3 regions of the Janthinobacterium sp. SUN100 genome follow, and region 1 is predicted to be linked to each of the others. Evidence: predicted binding sites of a transcription regulator. Region 1 holds the regulator's gene; each other region holds the start of a gene.

Region 1 (4,999 bases):
TGCGACCAATCACAGCAGTATGTTTTCCATGCACAAGGCCAATGGCCTCGTGCGTGACGTCTTCCGTACGCGCAACATGCGTTCGCTGCAAGGTACGACGGGCATCGGCCATTGCCGCTACCCGACGGCCGGTTCGTCGAGCGAAGAGGAAGCACAGCCGTTCTATGTGAATGCGCCGTTCGGCATCACCCTGGCGCACAATGGCAACCTGACCAACTGGGAACAGTTGAAGCTGGAAATGTTCAAGAACGACCGCCGCCACATCAATACCGATTCCGATTCGGAAGTGCTGCTCAACGTGCTGGCGCATGAAATCCAGGAAGCGACGACGGGCCTGAATCTGGACCCGGAAGCCATCTTCAAGGCCGTCACCGTGCTGAACCGCCGCGTCAAGGGCGGCTACGCTGCCGTGGCGCAGATCGCCGGCGTGGGCTTGCTGGCCTTCCGCGACCCGCATGGCATCCGTCCGCTGTGCCTGGGCATCAATGAAACGGAGCAGGGTCCCGAATACCTGATCGCTTCCGAATCCGTGGCCCTGGAAGGCATGGGCTTCCGTTTCGTGCGCGATATCGGTCCCGGCGAAGCCGTCTTCATCGATGCTGACAAGCAATTGCACAGCGCCCAGTGCGCCGACAATGCCAGCCTGAACCCGTGCGTATTCGAATTCGTCTACCTGGCCCGTCCCGATTCCGTCATCGACGGCGCCTCCGTGTACGCCACGCGCCTGAAAATGGGCGAGTACCTGGCCGAAAAGATCCGCGCTGAATTGCCTGGCGTACATATCGACGTGGTCATGCCGATTCCCGATTCCTCGCGTCCGGCCGCCATCCAGCTGGCCATGGCGCTGAACATCGAGTACCGCGAAGGCTTCATCAAGAACCGCTACATCGGCCGCACCTTCATCATGCCGGGCCAGGCGGCGCGCAAGAAATCCGTGCGCCAGAAGCTCAACGCGATTCCGTCCGAATTCAAGGATAAAGTGGTGCTGCTGGTCGACGATTCCATCGTGCGCGGCACCACCAGCCGTGAAATCGTGCAGATGGCGCGTGAAGCGGGCGCGACGAAGGTCATCTTCGCTTCGGCCGCGCCGCCGGTGATCTACCCGAACGTGTATGGCATCGACATGCCGACGCGCGACGAACTGATCGCCTACGGCCGCACGACGGAAGAAGTGTGCCGTGAAATCACGGCCGATTACCTCGTGTACCAGGATATCGGCGCGCTGAAACAGGCTATCGCCGACGTCAACCCGGCCCTGACCAACTTCGAGGCTTCGTGCTTCGATGGCGTGTACGTGACGGGCGACGTGTCGCAGGAATACCTGGACCGCCTGGAATATGCGCGTCACCATCCGAAGGCGGCAGCGCCCGAAGATACGCCGCGTTCCCAGCTGAACCTGAACCTGGCGACAACAGAAGCATAAGTAAGCTGCCCGGCCGATGCCGGGCATTTTTTTCTCCGCGATCATGAACGATAAAAAAAACTACGGCTTTACCACCACCATCCTGCATAACGATCGCCGCAAGGGCATCGAACATGGCTCCCTGCACAAGCCCGTGCACACTTCCGTTGCCTTTGGTTACGCCGATGCGCGCCAGCTCGCTTCCGTGTTCCAGGGCAAGGAACCGGGTTTTCGCTATGGCCGCCAGGGCAACCCGACCGTTTCCGCGCTGGAAGACAAGGTCAACAAGATGGAAGACGGCGTGGCGACCCTGTGCTTCGCCACCGGCATGGGCGCCATCGGTGCCGTGGTGCAATCCTTGCTGCGCGCGGGCGACCATGTCGTATCGTCGGCCTTTTTGTTTGGCAATACCAACAGCCTGTGGCAAACGGTGACGGGGCAGGGCATCGCCGTGTCGTTCGTTGACGCCACCGACGTGGCCAATGTGGCTGCCGCCATCACGCCGGCCACGCGGATTGTTTTCGTGGAAACTATTGCGAATCCGCGCACGCAGATCGCCGACCTGAAGAAGATCGGTGACTTGTGCCGCGAGAAGGGCATCCTGTACATCGTCGACAATACGATGACGACGCCATACTTGTTCCGTCCCAAAGCCGTGGGCGCGGGCCTGGTGGTCAATGCCTTGACGAAATCCATCGGCGGCCACGGCAATGCGCTGGGCGGCAGCTTGACGGATACGGGCGTGTTCGACTGGGCGCAGTATCCGAACATCTTCGAGAATTACAAGAAGGCGGCGCCCGCGCAGTGGGGCATCGCGCAAATCCGCGCCAAGGCCTTGCGCGACTTTGGCGCCTCCCTGGGGCCGGAAGCGGCGCACCATATCGCCGTCGGCGCGGAAACCATGGCCTTGCGCATGGACCGCACCTGTTCGAACGCCCTGGCGCTGGCCACCATGCTGGCCGCCGACCCGAGAGTGGCGGCCGTGCATTACCCGGGCCTGGCGTCGCACCCGCAGCACGCGCTGGCGACGGACTTGTTCCGCAGCTATGGCTCGCTGTTCAGCTTTGAATTAAAGGACGGCATCGACTGCTTCGATTTCCTCAATCGTCTCAATCTTGCCATTCCAGCGAGCAATCTCGGCGACACGCGCACCCTCGTCATTCCCGTCGCCCACACGATTTTCTATGAGATGGGTGCCGAGCGGCGCGCCAGCATGGGCATCGCCGAGTCGCTGATCCGCGTCTCCGTCGGCATCGAGGATGAGGCCGATTTGCTGGACGACTTCAAAAACGCGCTGGACGCCTAAACAGCCGCGCAGCATGTAGAAAGGGCCGCAACAGTCATGCTGTTGCGGCCCTTTCTTTAGCTGCAGTGATTTAATGCCAGCTGCGCATCAGGCCGACAGCCAGCCCTTCCAGTGCAAACTCATCTTCCGGCGACACGGTAATCACCTTGAAGTCCGGGTTTTCCGGTAGCAATTCGATGACGGAACCCGTCTTCTTGTAGCGCTTGACGGTGACTTCGTCGCCGATGCGGGCCACGACGATCTGGCCATTCTTGGCGCTGTCGACCTTCTTGACAGCCAATAAATCGCCATCCATGATGCCGGCGTCGCGCATGGACCAGCCGCGCACCTTCAGCAGGAAGTCGGGCTTGGCCGAAAACAGGGCCGGGTCCACGTTGTAGCTCGCTTCCAGGTTTTCCTGCGCCAGGATGGGCGAACCGGCCGCTACCCGGCCGATCAGGGGCAGCGACATCAGCAGCGCTGCCGGCACCTTCGATGGCAGCGCTTCGGCGGCGGCGCCAATCAGGCGGATGCCGCGCGAGGTGCCGGGCGAAATCTCGATCGCGCCCTTGCGGGCCAGGGCCTGCAAATGCTCTTCGGCCGCGTTGGCCGATTTGAAACCCAGTTCATTGGCGATTTCGGCACGGGTGGGAGGGAAGCCCGTGTTTTCAATCGCGTCCTTGATCAGGTTCAGGATTTGTTCTTGTCGTGCTGTCAGCTTGATCATGAGCGGTGGGTGCATACTAAAATGCTGTCTATATGAACAGTCTGTATTTTTGTACAGTATCGCCCACTATGCAAGGGGATTTCCGTGTTTTGGGCGAATTTCGCAAGAAATACTTGTCCACGGGCGGAAAGCACGGTGGCGCGCGGGCTTTTCGGGCCCATGTGGAAGGAATGATTGAAACGTTTGCAAAAGGCGGTTATAATCTTCGGCTGACCTTCCCACACCCGTCTTGACGCCGGGGTGGGCGATTATCAATCCGACCTGAAGGAGTTTGCATGCGTCATTATGAAATAGTCTTTATCGTCCATCCGGACCAAAGCGAGCAAGTGCCCGCGATGATCGAACGCTACAAAGCCAGCGTAACCACCCGCGGCGGTTCGGTTCACCGCGTGGAAGATTGGGGCCGCCGTCAAATGGCTTACTCGATCCAAAAGCTGCCTAAAGCACACTACATCTGCCTGAACATCGAATGCGACAACGAGACCCTGGTCGAGTTGGAAACAGCATTCAAATTCAATGATGCCGTGTTGCGTCACCTGACCGTTAAAATGAAGAAAGCTGAAACAGCTCCTTCGCCGATGATGAAATCGGTACAACGCGAAGACGCGGCCAAAAGCCACCGCACCGAAGCACCAGCAGCCGCTCCAGCCGCAGCAGCAGCTTAATTCTTGACCAGGATCGTGCGCTGAACCAGCTACAAGTAACCGCCATCATTGCTGAGCGCGAAATATTGCGCTATACCCCGGCAGGGCTGCCGATTGTGAATGCAGTATTGCAACACAGTTCGCAGCAGATGGAAGCAGGGATTGCCCGTTTGACCGAGTTTGATGTTGCCGCGCTAGCCGCTGGCGAAATCTCAGGCCGGTTCAGCCAGGCAAGCTTGGGCGGGGTGTATCAGTTCACGGGTTTCCTGGCCAGGAAGAGCCGCAACAGCAAGAGTTTGGTGTTTCACATCATTGATTTTAGTGCAGTCAATTCTGACTAGCGCATTTTAGATACAGGAGCCTGACATGGCATTCGGTAAAAAGTTCGACAAAAATAAGCTCAAGCTTAAAGAAAAACGCAAACAGCAAAACCCGTTGTTCAAACGCAAGAAGTTCTGCCGCTTCACCGCAGCTCACGTTGAGCAAGTCGACTACAAAGACGTCGACACGCTGAAAGACTTCGTCCAAGAAAACGGCAAGATCATGCCAGCACGCCTGACCGGTACCAAAGCGCACTACCAGCGCCAAGTTGACACCGCAATCAAGCGCGCTCGCTTCCTCGCGCTGCTGCCATACACCGATCTGCACCACGCTTAATCGGTCAGATATTCCTGGAGAAGAACTATGCAAATCATTCTGTTAGAAAAAGTTGTTAACGTCGGTAACCTCGGCGAAGTCGTCAAAGTCAAAGACGGTTACGCACGTAACTTCCTGATCCCGCAACGCCTGGCACGTCGTGCTACGGCAACCGCTGTGGCTGAATTCGAAGTCAAGCGCGCCGAACTGGAAAAAGCTGCTGCCGCTAAACTGGCCGCATCGCAAGCCCAGGGCGAAAAACTGAGCGGCCTGACCGTTCAAGTTGCTCAAAAAGCTGGTGTTGA
Region 2 (4,999 bases), on a different contig from region 1:
AGGAGCAGACGAGGATGCTGGCGAGGCCCAGGAAGATGCCGACGGAAAAATCCACGCCCGTGAAGCGCGAGGCGATCAGGCCGACGGCATAGATCTGCGCCACCACATACGTAAACGAGACGATGATGGTGGCGGCCACGGCCACCACGCGCACGCTGGCGCCCCGTTTGTCGGTGCCGCTGCCGTAGCGGGCAGCGAGGAAATCGGGAATCGTGTACTGGCTGAACTTGCGCAGGTAGGGCGCGATCAATAGCGCCACCAGGCAATAGCCGCCCGTCCAGCCCATGATGAAGGCCAGGCCGTCGAAGCCGTTCAGGTACAGGCCGCCGGCCAGGCTGATGAAGCTGGCCGCCGAAATCCAGTCGGCGGCCGTGGCCATGCCGTTGAACATGGCTGGCACCCGGCGCCCCGCCACATAGTATTCGGTGACGTTCGAGGTGCGGCTGATGACGCCGATGGTGGCGTACAGGGTGATGGTGACGAGCATGAACAGGTAGCCGATCCACGCGCGCGGCATGCCTTCCTGTTCCAGTACCGACAGGGCCAGCAGGAAGGCGGCGAATCCGGCGGTAAACAGCAGGTAGTAGCGGCACAGGCGCGCAAAGAAGCTGCGCTGGCTGCTCATGCTTGCTCCTTGGCATGAAAAGCCCGGTCGAGGCGCCGCATGCGCCAGGCATACAAGGCGATGATGGCCAGGTACACGAGTGAGGCGCCCTGGGCCGCCATATAAAAGGGCAGCGGCCAGCCGAACAGATTCAAATGTAACAGTTCGCGCGCATAGAACACGGTCAGGAAGCCCGTCAGCAGCCAGACCAGCAGCAGGATGGCCGTCAGGCGCCGCGTCTTGCGCCAGTGCACATCGAGGCGCGCCTGCAGCTCGGGGCTGGGCGTGCGCGCCGGCCGCGCGGGAGGAGCGGGTGGGCTCGGCTTATCCATACGTGATGTCATCCTCTTCTGGCGCGTCCGGCAACAGCAGGGCGATGCTCAGGCGCAGCAGGGTGCCCGGCAGCTTCGGCGACTGCGCGCGCGGATTGTTAAAAATATCGACTTCGGCGCCATGCTGCTGAGCAATTTCGCGCACGATGGCCAGGCCCAGGCCGCTACCGTCGACATTGCTGCCGAGAATGCGGTAAAAGCGTTCGAACACGTGCGCCCGCTCGGCCTGCGGTATGCCGGGGCCCGTATCTTCCACTTCCAGGATGGCCAGTTCCAGGGTGCTGCGCACGCGCACCGTGACGCTGCCTCCAGCCGGCGTGTAGCGCAAGGCATTGTCGATCAGGTTGCTCAGCAGCTCGCGCAGCATCATGGCATTGCCGGAGATCAAGATCGAATACGCGGGCTGCTCGAAGCCCAGGTCGATATGCTGGGCAAACGAGGCTTGCACCCAATCCTGCACCACGCCGCGCGCCAGTTCGCTCAGCTCGATCGGTTCGAACGCTGTGCCCGCCTGCGGCTGGTTTTCCGCGCGCGCCAGGGCCAGCAACTGGTTGACCAGGCGCGTGGCCGCTTCCGAACTTTTAGCCAGTTGCAGCAGCGAGCGGTGGATTTCGTCGTGGTCGGTCTGGCGCAGGGCCAGCTCGGATTGCATGCGCATGCCGGCCAGTGGCGTTTTCATCTGGTGCGCGGCATCGGCGATGAAACGTTTCTGCATGTCGATCGACAGCGACAGCCGCGCCAGCATCTCGTTGAGCGAACCGACCAGCGGCGTGATTTCCTCGGGCACCTGGCCCGATTCGATGGGCGATAAATCGTCGGGCGGCCGGGCGCGTATGCGTTCCTGCAATTGCGCCAGCGGCGACAGGCCGCGCGCCAGGGCAAACCAGACCAGGGCCAGGATCACGGGCAGGATGATGAACTGCGGCAAAATCACGCCCTTGATGATTTCATTGGCGAGCTGGGCGCGCTTTTCCAGGGTTTCCGCCACTTGCACCAGTGCGCGGCTGGGTTCATCGTCGTTGCCGGAAGGAATGTCGAGATAGCTGAACGCCACGCGCACGGGCGTGCCGTGGATGGTGTCGTTGCGAAACAGCACCATGCCGCTGCGGTATTTGTCGGGGTCTTGCGGCGGCGGCAGATCTCGGTCGCCGTTCAGGTATTCGCCGCGCGGGCCCACCACCAGGTAATACAGGGTGTCGACATCGTCGCCGCGCAGGAAGTCGCGGCCCTTGCCGTTTTTGTCCGGCACGTGGCGCAGCATCGCGCCATCGGCTTGCTTGACCTGTTGCGTCAGCACCGTCACGCTGTCTTCCAGCGCATGGTCGAACGGTTGATTGGCGATGCTCTTGGCCACCAGATAGGTGATGGCGATGCTCATCGGCCACAGCAGCAGCAAGGGCGCCAGCATCCAGTCGAGGATTTCGCCGAACAGCGAATGCTCGATGGTGTCATCCTGCTCCGTGGTGGGCGGCTCGAACCAGTCGTCGTCGTCCGCCTCGTCCGCTGGCGCCTCGCGCACCTTCACTTGCTGGCGGGTCCGCTGGCCGGGCTTGCCGATTCGCCCGCTTCGGCGTTCAGGCGCGCCGCTTCCGAGTATTTTTCCAGGCAGTATCCGAGGCCGCGCACGGTGGCGATGCGCACGCCGCCCACTTCGATCTTCTTGCGCAAGCGGTGGACATACACTTCGATGGCGTTGTTCGACACTTCCTCGCCCCATTCGCACAGGTGGTCGACCAGTTGCTCTTTTGAAACGAGGCGGCCTGTGCGGCCCAGCAGGATTTCCAGCAAGCCCAGTTCGCGCGCCGACAGGTCGAGCATCTGGTCGTTGATGTAGGCGCTGCGCCCCACCTGGTCGTAGCTGAGGGGGCCGTGCTTGATGATGGTGGCGCCGCCGCCGGCGCCGCGGCGCGTCAGGGCGCGCACTCTTGCCTCCAGTTCCGACAAGGCGAACGGCTTGGCCATATAATCATCTGCACCGAGGTCGAGGCCATTCACGCGTTGCTCGATGGAATCGGCGGCCGTCAGGATCAGCACGGGCAGCAGCGAGGCGCGCGCGCGCAGGCGGCGCAGCACTTCCAGCCCGGACATCTTGGGTAGGCCCAGGTCGAGGATCAGCAAGTCGAATTCCTGGGTGGATAGGGCCGTATCGGCCTCTTGCCCGGTCTTGACGTAGTCGATCGCATAACCGGACTGGCGCAGCGAGCGGGTCAGGCCATCGGCCAGCACGCTGTCATCTTCGGCAAGTAAAATACGCATGGTGCACTTCCTATGCTTGCGACGGTAGAAGCTTGTATTGTGTTTCATTTTCCGCAAGGTGGCGAATTTTTGTGAAAAACAGGGTTGTATTGATCTGTTTCAAAACAAATCCACGTTCCGCTTGCATTGATCACTGTTTTTTTATACAGTACTGTCTGTGTAAAGAATTTAACCCACTGGCGCTATCGCAGGCCGACCGATTCACGTGAATCGTCGACTGTAGAACGGCTGAAAGAACATATGGACGATAAAAAAGCTGTAGTACCCGCATCGGAAAAAGCCAAGGCGCTCGCCGCCGCACTGGCGCAGATCGAGAAGCAGTTTGGCAAAGGTTCGGTCATGCGCATGGATGCCAGCGCACCGATCGAAGAAGTGCAAGTCGTGTCGACCGGTTCGCTCGGCCTCGATATCGCGCTGGGCGTGGGCGGCTTGCCGCGCGGCCGCGTGGTGGAGATCTACGGTCCGGAATCGTCGGGTAAAACCACCCTGACCCTGCAAACCATTGCTGAAATGCAAAAACTGGGCGGCACCTGCGCCTTTATCGATGCCGAGCACGCGCTCGACGTCGGTTACGCGCAAAAGCTGGGCGTGAACCTGCATGAACTGCTGATCTCGCAACCGGATACGGGCGAGCAGGCGCTGGAAATCTGCGACGCCCTCGTGCGTTCGGGCAGCGTCGACCTCGTCGTCATCGACTCCGTGGCCGCACTGACGCCACGCGCCGAGATCGAAGGCGACATGGGCGATTCCCTGCCGGGCTTGCAAGCCCGTTTGATGTCGCAAGCCCTGCGCAAGCTGACCGGCTCCATCAACCGCACGAATACCCTGGTCATCTTCATCAACCAGATCCGCATGAAGATCGGCGTGATGTTCGGCAGCCCGGAAACGACCACCGGCGGCAATGCGCTGAAATTCTACGCCTCCGTGCGCCTGGATATCCGCCGCACCGGCTCGATCAAGTCCGGCGATGAAGTGATCGGCAACGAAACCAAGGTCAAGGTCGTCAAGAACAAGATCGCGCCACCGTTCAAGGAAGCGCACTTCGACATCCTGTACGGCGCCGGCACCTCGCGCGAAGGCGAAATCCTGGACCTGGGCTCGGATGCCAAGATCGTGGAAAAATCCGGTTCGTGGTACAGCTACAACGGCGAACGCATCGGCCAGGGCAAGGACAACGCCCGCGCCTTCCTGCAAGAGCGTCCGGCGCTGGCCCGCGAGATCGAAAACAAGGTCCGCGCTTCGCTGGGCGTGCGCGAACTGCCGCCGCTGGCTGCTGAAAAGCCGGAAAAAGCAGATAAAGCTGCCGACAAGGCTGCCAAGGCTGCGGAAGCCAAGGCCGCCGAGTAAGCGACAGTGGCGGGGCCAGCCTGGCCCGCCGGCGGCAGCTTGCCGCATAAAAAAGTTCTACAATGATTGCCGCCCTGCGCCTGTGCGCCTGGCGGCAATTGTGTTTTCAGTCCGGTGTGGTAAAGATGGGATATGGGTATGGCAGCGGTACAACTAAGCCTGAAAGGCAGGGCGCTACGCTTTCTGTCGATGCGCGAACACAGCCGCATGGAATTGCGGCGCAAGCTGCAGCGCCATGCGCAGGAAGGCGACGATGTGGAAGCCTTGCTCGACAGCCTGGAGCAAACCAACTGGCTGTCGCAGGAGCGTTTTTCCGAGTCGCTGATCCACCGCCGCTCGGCCCGTTTCGGCAATAGCCGCATCATGGCGGAATTGCAAAGCCATGGCATCGGGGGCGAGGCGCTGCAGGAACTCAAGGCGGGCCTGGCCGAAGGGGAAGTGGCGCGCGCCTGCGAAGTGT
Region 3 (4,999 bases), 290 kb from region 1:
CAACCAGGCCATCGGCCAGATGGACCAGGTGACGCAGCAAAACGCGGCCCTGGTGGAAGAAGCGGCCGCGGCGGCCGAATCCATGCAGGAACAGGCGGCCAGGCTGGCCGAGGTCGTGGGCGTGTTCAAGCTCGATGCCACGCAGCAATATGCTGCCGCCCGTAGCAGCCCGTCCGTGACGGCGCCTGCGCCAGTAGCGGCTGCCACGCGAGCTGCCATGCAGCCAGCCACGCAGCCCGCCATGCGACGCGCGCCAGCATCCCGCGCGCCAGCACCCGCCGTGACCGCGACCTCGCCGGACAAGGCGGCGCAAGCGGACGCGGTGCGCGCACGCACGCCGAAGACGCCGGTGGCCTCGGGCGCCGACGAATGGGAAGAGTTTTAAGCACGGATTCTTAAGCGCAGTTTCCCCCTTGGCATGGCGCGGGCGCTACAATCGCGGCTTGAAGACAGCCGCGAACGCGCTCCGCCATGACCACCCGCCGCACCTCCAGCCCTAGCTCAAATCATCCCGCCAGCCATCCCGCCAGCCCTGGCGCTGCATCGTCCTGCCTGGCTGAACCGGCCAAACGCGCGCGCTGCCCAGCCTGCCTGCGCGCCGTATCCAGTTGCATCTGCCGCTGGATCGCCCCCGTTTCCCACGCGGTGGAAGTGCTGATCCTGCAGCATCCGCTGGAAGTGCACAATGCCAAGGGCAGTGCCCGCCTGCTGCACTTGAGCCTGCCGAACAGCCGCATGCTGACGGGCGAGCAGTTTGCCCCCGAAACGTTCGCCGAACTGCTGGCTGACAAGTACAACGTGCTGCTGTACCCGGATACGCCCGGCGACCGTTCGCTGGGCATCGCCCCGCCGCCGGCGCTCGACCCAGCCAGCTTGCTCGATCTTGCCCGCGTGCGGCTGGTGGTGCTGGACGCCACCTGGCGCAAGAGCCGCAAGATGCTGTATCTGAATCCCCCGTTGCAACAGCTGCCGCGCCTGCCCCTGCGCGACACGCCCGCTTCCCATTATCTGATCCGCAAGGCGCACGCGCCAGACCAGTTATCGACCCTGGAAGCGACGTGCTATGCCCTGATGCAGTTGGAGCAGGACGCGGCCCGCTTCGTTCCCCTGATTGCGGCATTTGACGGCTTTGTCGCACAGCAGTTGAGCTATGTCATGCCGCACGGTGAAAAAGCTTGAAACGGCATCACGCCAGCCCTTGATCTTGCCCGCACAGCGGCATAGTATACTGTACGTATATACAGTTGATGGGGCCGTTCATGAAAGCAATCATTCCAGAGCACGATGACAGCTTCGCCGGGCAAGCCATGTTGCCGCCGCAATCGCTGAAAGCCCACAAGGGCCGCGGTGCCGTGTCGAACCTGCAAGGGCGCTACGAGACGCACGCGCGCGGCGGTTTCGATGATGGCTGGGGCGTGGGCGGCCTGGATGAGGAGGGCGGGGAGGCGGCGCCTCCCACCTGGAAGACACAGGTCAGCGACGAGCAGGCGCGCACCATTCTCACCCGCAACGCTTCGCCCGACTTGCCGTTCAATGTTTCCTTGAATCCGTACCGGGGTTGCGAACACGGCTGCATTTATTGCTTTGCCCGCCCCACGCACAGCTATCTGGGCCTGTCGCCGGGGCTGGACTTCGAAAGCCGCATCTATGCCAAGGTGAACGCCCCCGAACTCTTGCGCCGCGAACTGGCCAAGCCCTCGTATGTGCCCGAACCGATCGCCCTGGGCGTGAACACGGATGCGTATCAGCCGTGCGAGCGCGAACGGCAACTGACGCGGCGCGTGCTGGAAGTGCTGCACGAGTGCGACCACCCCGTGGCGCTGATCACGAAATCGTCGCTGATCGAGCGCGATATCGACATTCTGGCGCCGATGGCGGCCAGGCGCCTGGCGGCCGTGGCCGTCACTGTCACCACGCTCGACCCGGCCATCGCGCGCACCCTGGAGCCGCGCGCGGCCGCTCCGGCGCGGCGGCTGCGCACCATCCGCACCCTGACGGAGGCGGGCATCCCCGTGGGCGTGAGCATCGCGCCCATCATCCCGTTCGTGACGGAACCGGAAATCGAGCAGCTGCTCGAAGCCGTGCGCGACGCGGGCGCCATCCACGCCCATTACGTGGTGCTGCGCCTGCCGTGGGAAGTGAGCCCGCTGTTCCAGCAATGGCTGGAAGCGCACTTCCCGGAACGGGCCCAGCGCGTGATGAACCGGGTGCGCGAAATGCGTGGCGGCAAGGATTACGACAGCGCGTTCGGCGCGCGCATGCGGGGCGAAGGCGTGTGGGCTGACCTCATCCGCCAGCGTTTCGAGAAAGCCGTGCACCGGCTGGGCTTGCACGGCAAGGGCGGCCGCTTCAAGCAGCTCGATTGCACGCAGTTCCGCCGGCCGCTGGTGGTGCCGCCGCTGGGCGCAAAAGTAAAAAAAGGTAATGCGGGGCAGCTGGATTTGTTTTAGCGCAAGCAGTGCGGGGCGCGCGCTTGTGCGTTGACATGGGCACGCGCAAGGGCATGCGCGCTGCGCGAAACAGGCGGGTTCGGTGGCGAGTCGCATCGCCGTCCTGCGTCCGTCGGGGGGATGCCGGCAGGGGGAGCGGGCGACGAGAAACTCATCGCCCGCAGGCATGCCGGGCTTAGCCGGAACGGCTCGATCTTGCTGGCTTGATCAGCAAACGGTGGCGTTGCAAGCCATCAGGCAGAGTTGCTGTGCGGTGCCGCTCAAGGCGCCGCAAGCCGCTTTGCACAGGGTGCAGGTAATGCCGGAAGGGGCGACACCCTGGCTGATGGCGGAGATGCTGGGGCTGCGTTGTACGGCTTTGGCTTGCAATGGCAGATTGTTCATTTTAAAACTCCTTGTGGTGGCGCCGCCGCGGGCAACGGCAATGGGTGTGCGTACCGAAGTACGGTGCTGATCGTTTCCCGCCAACGACCGTATGCTGAAGCGCGTGCACGCATTGCTGCGCCCACGAGCCCCGACAATTCAAATGCTGTTGACGTCAGCGTTGCGACCAGTAGCGCACTGCGCCGACGCTGACCGGTATCACATCGCTGACGTCGACGGCGAAACGGGCGACCGTGTTGGCTACTTGCAGGTTTTCCGGGTTGAAGAAGGTCATGATGATGTCGTAGCACTCGGAGCCCGGGCGGCACACGGGACTCTGTTGCACGACGATGGTATCGAGCTGCATGCCCGTGGTCTTGGCCAGCATTTCCGCCGCTTGCATGGCATTCGTGGCCGAGAAGTTGAGCGCGCGGTCCATGCCCGTGACGCCCAGGTTGCGGAAGTCGTAATAGATGCGGTTCAGGAAGTTTTCCAGGCGCGCGCCCGTGTTGCTGCTGTTGATGTCCAGGCTGTCCTGCACCGCCATGAGGCTGTCGATCAGCTGCGGCACATTCCAGCTGAACATGCCCCGGATGGCCGGCTGGATCACGGGAACGAGCTGGCCGGACATCAGCCTGGCGGCGCCCGAGATTACGCCGGGAAACGAATTCATGACGACCAGGCCATCGATGGTGCCGACATAGGCCTCGAACAGCAGTTCATAGGTCATGTCGGCATACGGACCGACGGGGACGACCGCGTAAATCGGCGTGGCGTCCAGGTTGACGGTCCAGGTCAGCGATTGGCGGAAATATGGCTTTGCGCGCAGAAATTCGATCAATTGCTGCGGATCGCTCGGATTGTTCCTGTCCGATGGCATGGCCTGGACGAAGGAATCGCGGCGCGCTTCGCTGCCGAAGTCGACGCCCAGGTTGCCCAGCGCATACACCAGGGTTGGGCCCTTGGCGCTGCCGCCGCAGCCGCAATCGGAGGCATCGATGCCGGAAGCGGCGATGCCTTGCCGCGTCGCGCCGGAAGGGCCCGCAAGGTTGGCCAGGGAGGGGGTTTCCAGCATGGGAATGCTGAGCGGATGCGCCTGCGCGGAAGTGTCGGCATTGGCTGGGCTCGCTTCAATCACAGTATCGTCTGACATTTCAATTTTCCCTTTTAATAATAGTTGAGTGGCGCCCGGCACATTCAATGTCCCAGTCAGGAGGCGGCGACAGTCCAGCTCGCCATTGGTGTTGCAACGCGTTGCGCTTTGCAGCAATGCGCTGCAAACTCCACGAGGGTCAGGACGATCCCCATGTTGGTGTTGCCGGCATAGCAGCAAGGCTGCGATGGCCGAGACGATCGGGGTGGCAAAGCTGGTGCCACTGCTGAGCCGCACCCGCCCTGCGGGCGCGGCGCCGAGGATGTCGGTGCCGGGCGCCATGATGCCGCGCGCGCGATAGGCTTCGCCCCAGTTGCTGTTGGGCATGGGCGCGCCTTGCCGGTCCAGTGCGCCGACGACCAGCGTGTATTTGATGGAGGCGGGGATGTGCAGGCAATCGCAGCCGTCGTTGCCCGCCGCCGCGACCAGCAGGACGTTGCGTTCATGGCACAGCTGTATGGCTTTTTGCAGCAGGCCATCGGCGGCGCCGCTGTCGGACAGTTCGCCGCCGCTGACATTGATGATGTGCGCGCCGTGCTCGACGGCCTGGGTGATGGCGCGGGCCAGGTCGAGCTGCGTGCATTGCGTCAGTGCGCCGTCGGCGCGGTCGGCAAAGATGGGCAGGATCAAGCCCCGACAATGGGGAGCCAGGCCCGTGACGGGACTGCCCGGCTGGCCAAAGATGATGCTGGCGACATGGGTGCCGTGTTGCGATGCCCGGCCGCTGCCGCTGGCACCCGTGGCGAGCGTGTCGAGCAGTTGCAGCCTGGCGCCGGCAAAGCAAGGGTGGCTGGTATCGACGGGACCGTCGAGCACGGCGATGCAGATGTCGGCACAGCCGGTGTTGCCATCTTGCAAGGCAGCCAGGCCGTGCAGCAAGCCATGATTGGCCAGGCTGTCGTGGGTGGTGGATACTTCCATGGTCGTCGGCACGCGGTGCTCCTTGCTGGGTCCTGGAGGGTGGGCGGCGCACCGCTTGAGGTGCTCCGCCCGCCTGCTGCGGCGCCTGCTGCTCAAGCGCCGATAGCATGAT

What was found. Region 1 encodes LexA, which represses DNA repair genes until DNA is damaged. Its sites were predicted from a motif close to ACTGTATNNNNATACAGT; they were not measured.
Region 2: a site for LexA is predicted at 3,325-3,342, ahead of recA (recombinase RecA). Genes of this name have one in related genera too.
Region 3: a site for LexA is predicted at 1,228-1,245, ahead of O0881_RS08145 (PA0069 family radical SAM protein). Genes of this name have one in related genera too.

Annotation. Positions count from the first base shown of each region.
Region 1 is NZ_JAPUBU010000001.1:2,124,291-2,129,289, reverse strand. It holds gene purF (amidophosphoribosyltransferase) at 1-1,423, shown strand, start outside; gene O0881_RS09360 (cystathionine gamma-synthase family protein) at 1,467-2,708, shown strand; gene lexA (transcriptional repressor LexA) at 2,779-3,414, opposite strand; gene rpsF (30S ribosomal protein S6) at 3,690-4,079, shown strand; gene priB (primosomal replication protein N) at 4,100-4,399, shown strand; gene rpsR (30S ribosomal protein S18) at 4,425-4,715, shown strand; gene rplI (50S ribosomal protein L9) at 4,743-4,999, shown strand, end outside.
Region 2 is NZ_JAPUBU010000004.1:294,788-299,786, forward strand. It holds gene O0881_RS21400 (sodium:solute symporter family protein) at 1-625, opposite strand, end outside; gene O0881_RS21405 (DUF4212 domain-containing protein) at 622-936, opposite strand; gene O0881_RS21410 (sensor histidine kinase) at 929-2,461, opposite strand; gene O0881_RS21415 (response regulator transcription factor) at 2,458-3,192, opposite strand; gene recA (recombinase RecA) at 3,433-4,539, shown strand; gene recX (recombination regulator RecX) at 4,678-4,999, shown strand, end outside.
Region 3 is NZ_JAPUBU010000001.1:1,838,478-1,843,476, reverse strand. It holds gene O0881_RS08155 (methyl-accepting chemotaxis protein) at 1-385, shown strand, start outside; gene O0881_RS08150 (tRNA-uridine aminocarboxypropyltransferase) at 472-1,179, shown strand; gene O0881_RS08145 (PA0069 family radical SAM protein) at 1,308-2,450, shown strand; gene O0881_RS08140 (hypothetical protein) at 2,658-2,834, opposite strand; gene O0881_RS08135 (S8 family serine peptidase) at 2,989-4,899, opposite strand.